One region of the Arthrobacter sp. P1_B3 genome, then DNA from elsewhere that is predicted to be linked to it. Evidence: predicted binding sites of a transcription regulator. Region 1 holds the regulator's gene; the other holds the start of a gene.
The links. Region 1 encodes LexA, which represses DNA repair genes until DNA is damaged. Its sites were predicted from a motif close to TCGAACANNTGTTCGA; they were not measured.

Region 1 (2,393 bases):
GAGCGCCTCCTGGCCGCGCGCGAAAACCGCGAAGTAGTGTGGTTCTCCCGCAACAGCAGCTTCGACCCGGTGCAGGGCTACTCCCAGCCGGACGAGAGCGCGCCGGCCCTGATCAATGTTGCCCCGTTGAGCGTCGCGGGGCGTTTGCGCGAGGGTTTGTTCGCGGACCACACCGTCATCCTGACCTCGGCCACACTGGCCATTGGCGCTGCCTTCGAGCCTGCAGCCGGAGGCCTCGGCCTCGTTGGCAATGGCGCCCCGAGCTGGACCGGAGTCGACGTCGGGTCCCCGTTCGACTATCCGAAGCAGGGTATCCTCTATGTCGCCCGGCACCTGCCCAAACCCGGCCGCGGGACTTCCCCCGAGGCCTTGGATGAGCTGGAGAAGCTGATCCGCGCTTCCCGTGGCGGTGCCTTGTGCCTGTTTTCCTCGCGGCGCGCGGCGGAGGAAGCCGCCGAGGCCATGCGGCCCCGGCTGGGCCTCAGCATCCTGTGCCAGGGGGAGTCGACCATGACGGCGCTCGTGCGGCAATTTGCCGACGAGCCGGACACCTGTTTGTTCGGCACAATGTCCCTCTGGCAGGGCGTCGACGTTCCTGGGGTGTCCTGCCGGCTGGTGGTTATAGACCGGATTCCCTTCCCGCGGCCGGACGACCCGCTGATGACGGCACGCTCGCGGGCCGTCGCCCAGGCGGGCGGCAATGGCTTCATGTCCGTCTCGGCCACGCACGCCGCCATTCGGCTCGCGCAGGGCGCCGGACGGCTGATCCGTTCGACGTCGGACAAGGGCGTGGTGGCAGTGCTGGATTCGCGGCTGTCCACGGAGCGCTACGGCGGATTCCTCCGCGCCGCGCTTCCGCCGTTCTGGCCCACCACCGATTCATCGATAGCCATGGCTGCCCTGGAGCGCCTGGCGAAGGACTCCGCGAACGGCTGAGTCCCACGTTGAAGCGGGAGCTGGCCGGGACTGAAGCCGGCGGCCTCGCCGGGGATGGTTAGAGGGAGCGGAGTACCGAGACGACCTTGCCCATGATGACGGCGTGGTCGCCGAGGATGGGTTCGTACTGGGTGTTTTGCGGCAGCAGCCAGGTGTGGCCGTCCCGCTGGCGGAATGTCTTGACCGTGGCTTCGTCGTCCAGCAGGGCGGCAACGATGTCGCCGTTCACGGCGTCACCCTGGCGGCGGACAACCACCCAGTCACCGTCGCAGATCGCGGCATCAATCATCGAGTCGCCAGCCACCTTGAGCATGAAGAGTTCGCCATGGCCCACGAGCTGGCGGGGCAGCGGCATGACGTCCTCCACTACCTGGTCCGCGAGGATGGGTCCGCCGGCGGCGATGCGTCCGACGAACGGCACCATTGCCGTGTCGGTGGCGCTGGCGAGCTCAGACACCGAGAGGCCGCCGACGGCCCGCAGGCCGCTGGACTTCCCGACACCCGAAATCGGTGTGGTCCCCTCGTCCAGGGTCAGCGGCATGAGCACTTCCATGGCCCGCGGGCGCTTCGGATCGCGCCGCAGGTAGCCGAGCTTTTCAAGCTGGGAGAGCTGATGGGTCACGCTCGACAGGCTGGCGAGGCCGACGGTGTCGCCGATCTCGCGCATGGAGGGCGGGTAGCCCTTGTCCGTGACGGACCGCTGGATGGTCTCCAGGATTTTCTTTTGCCGGACGGTGAGGCTCTTGGGGGCCCGGGCGGGCTGCGGGCTCCGTGAGGTGGCCCTGCCGCCGGTGGCTTGTGCTGCCATGTTCGCCAACGCCTTTCCGTTCCGCCCGGCTGCCGTGGCTGCTGTCACCGGGACCTTCCGGCCTGAAATGTCAGACCCTGCTGATCAACTACTAACGAATTCACACAGGGAGTTCGTTAGTGGTTGTCCTGTCCCTCAAAAATAGGCCAGCCGCAGGGCTTTTTCAAACATTTGTTCTAGCGAGTCTCGACATCGTTCGTTAGTAAGTGCTAAAACAGAACGAGCAAGGTTCGAATATGTGTTCGATTTCGAGGTTTCCACTTCGGATCCGCTGTTCGGTTCTATGTTCGAAGGTTCGGCCGGTTGGCGGCGAGTACGTGGAGTACGCCGGGCGGCACCGTATGGTCCAGGAGGGCTCAGTTCATGTCAGCTTCAAGCGCGTTTCAAGACACTTTTGTTCAGGGCGTCTTTGTTCAGGGCGTCACGAATCACAACCGCAGCGGGGCGGGGGCCGCGGTTTCCGGCCGCCGGCCGAAGCAGCCGCCGCTGCGGCTTACCCAGCGCGGACGCTTCGTCTTCTTCGGTGTCCCGCTGATCCTTCTGGCGGCGTTCATCCTGTCGCTCAGCGGATTCCTCAACGCTCCCGCGAAAGCAGCGGATTCCGCTGACCAGCTCTCGCTGACGCCGACTGTCACCGTGACGGTGCAGC
Region 2 (2,393 bases), on a different contig from region 1:
GCCGTGCGCGTGGCTGTTGACGAGGTGGACGAGCAGATCGTGTCCTTGATCGGGCGCCGCGAACGGCTGATCCGGATCGCCGGGACCCTCAAGGCGGACAGCGCGGAGGTCCGTGCGCCCGGGCGCGTGGAGCGGGTCATCGAACACGTCCGCGCCACGGCGGAACAGAAGGACATCGACGTCGAACTCGTCGAGAAGACCTACCGGGCGATGATCGATGCCTTCATCACCCTCGAGCTGGAAGTGTACAAGTCCACTTCATAGCAGGGGCTTCTTGGAACGTGTCTAGAGGGACTCTTCGACAGGCACGTTGGCCTGGTATTCCCGGCCGTCACAATCGCTGAAGGCGGTCATGAGGTGGCCCTTGGGCAGGCCCAGCACCGTCGCGATGGGGAAGTTTCCGGTGATGGTGTTCCCTGAGTGTTCCACGCCTGTGAGGTCGAAGTTCTCTTCCGTGCCGTCATGGTTGAAGAAGTAGAAGGAGACCGCCTCGCCGTTCATGAACTCAATTCCCAGTCTGCGTTGATGGGAGTAGTCCGGCTCGGCCGCGAGCAGGCCAACAACGTAGGCGCCTTGCCCCGGGATATTTCCGTCTATATCGAAGGTCGCCACCAAGGTTGAATTCTTGGCGGCGACCTTTACGTGCTTCAGGAGTGCGATATGGGAGCTCATGGCTCAATCCTGCTACCTGTGCCATCGTCCGTCCACCCCCGATCTGGGTTTTGTCGCCTTTCCGACGTAGACTGAATTTATTCGAAGATATGTTCGAATAAATCAGAAACGCTAGAAGGCGGCATCTAGAAGACGGAATCTAGAAGACGGAATCTAAGCGGGGACTGGGCCGGCTCCAGCCCGGACTGGGTCGGGAGGCAACGTGGGCATGTTCAGCGAGTCTGTGGATGTTGTCTGTACGCCCTCGGGCCAGCCCCTGCGCCTCGACTGGGCCGGCCGGCGCTACACGGTCTGCGTGGAACCCGTCCGCTGGTATGAACGCCGCCAATGGTGGGCGGAGGAAAGCCGGGCGCCGCTCGGGAGCGGCCCGGGCCTGGTAGATCACGAGATCTGGCGGGTCCAGGTGCGTGCCGCCGGGGACCACGCCGCGGCCTCCACCCTCACCCTTGACCTGACCCGGCATATCAGCAGCGGCCGGTGGCGGCTCCTGAGGATCCACGACGCCCTGCAGCCCCTCCGGAAGCCCGAAACAGCATGAACTTCACCCATTTGCATGTCTCCACCGCCTTCAGCGCCCACTATGGCGTCTCCTGGCCGGATGAACTGGCCGGCGCGGCCGCAGCCGACGGCGCCACCGCGCTGGCCTGCACGGACCGCGACGGGCTGTACGGCACCATCAAGCACCTGAAGGCGTGCATGGCAGCCGGGCTCGATGCGATCGTCGGGGTGGACCTTGCGGTCTTTGACGACGACGGTGACCTCCGCACCCTGGTCGGGGGACGCGTCGTTGTGCTGGCGCACGGCCACAACAACGGCGCCGGCTACCGGGCGTTGTGCCGGCTGATCTCCGACGCCCATGCCCGCACTACGGGGAAGGCGCAGGGAGCGGTGCCGGTGGCCGTCACCCGGGCGGAACTGGCCTCCCGCACCCTGCACCCGGAAACCCTCCAGCCGGTCCTGACAGTGCTGATCGGCCCGGACTCCGACGTCGGCCGGGCGATGGGCGGCCGGCGCTACCTGCGGCCCCGCACCCTGTTCAAACGCTGGCTGGACGCCATGCCCCCAGGGACCCTGGCCGCCGAGGTTGTGTCCCAGCTCAGCCCGCCAGGGGAGCCGCTGAGCACCGCTCATGCGGTGCGCATGCTCAAGCTCGCCGCAGAGCACGGGGTGCCGGCCGTGCTGAGCAACGCCGTGCGTTATGTGGCAGAGGACGGCGCGGCCACCGCCGATGTGCTGGACTCGGCCCGGACGCTTAAATCCCTCCCCGAACTCTCCGCCGCCCCGCTGCTGCAGCCCAACGGGCAGGGCTGGCTCAAATCGGCGGCCCAGATGCTGCAGCTGGGCAAGGAGATCATCCACGCCGCCGGCTACGGCACGGCGGACCTCAAACGGCTCCTGGCCCAGACCGAGGCGCTCGCGGACCGCTGCCGCATGGATCCTGTGGCTGACATGGGCTGGAAACAGCCCGTGGTCCCGGAAGCATCCGTGATCGGGATCGACGGCGACGCGCTCGCCGAACTGACCCTGCGCTGCGAGGCCGGCATCGGCCGCCGCTTCCCTGGAATCTCCGGGCAGCGGGAACAGCAAATGCGGACCCGGCTGGGGCACGAGCTCCGGATCATCGACTCGCTGGGCTTCGCCTCCTACTTCCTGACCGTCGCAGAGGTCTCCCGGATGATCCTTGCCCTGGGCGTGAGGGCGGCCGCGCGCGGTTCGGGCGC

Region 2: a site for LexA is predicted at 754-769, ahead of AC1D2F_RS05280 (DUF6504 family protein). Genes of this name have one in related genera too.

Annotation. Positions count from the first base shown of each region.
Region 1 covers NZ_JBFTZV010000005.1:68,866-71,258, reverse strand. The annotation lists gene AC1D2F_RS07065 (ATP-dependent DNA helicase) at 1-936, shown strand, start outside; gene lexA (transcriptional repressor LexA) at 995-1,744, opposite strand; gene AC1D2F_RS07055 (LysM peptidoglycan-binding domain-containing protein) at 2,108-2,393, shown strand, end outside.
Region 2 covers NZ_JBFTZV010000003.1:194,997-197,389, reverse strand. The annotation lists gene AC1D2F_RS05290 (chorismate mutase) at 1-264, shown strand, start outside; gene AC1D2F_RS05285 (hypothetical protein) at 286-672, opposite strand; gene AC1D2F_RS05280 (DUF6504 family protein) at 875-1,210, shown strand; gene AC1D2F_RS05275 (DNA polymerase III subunit alpha) at 1,207-2,393, shown strand, end outside.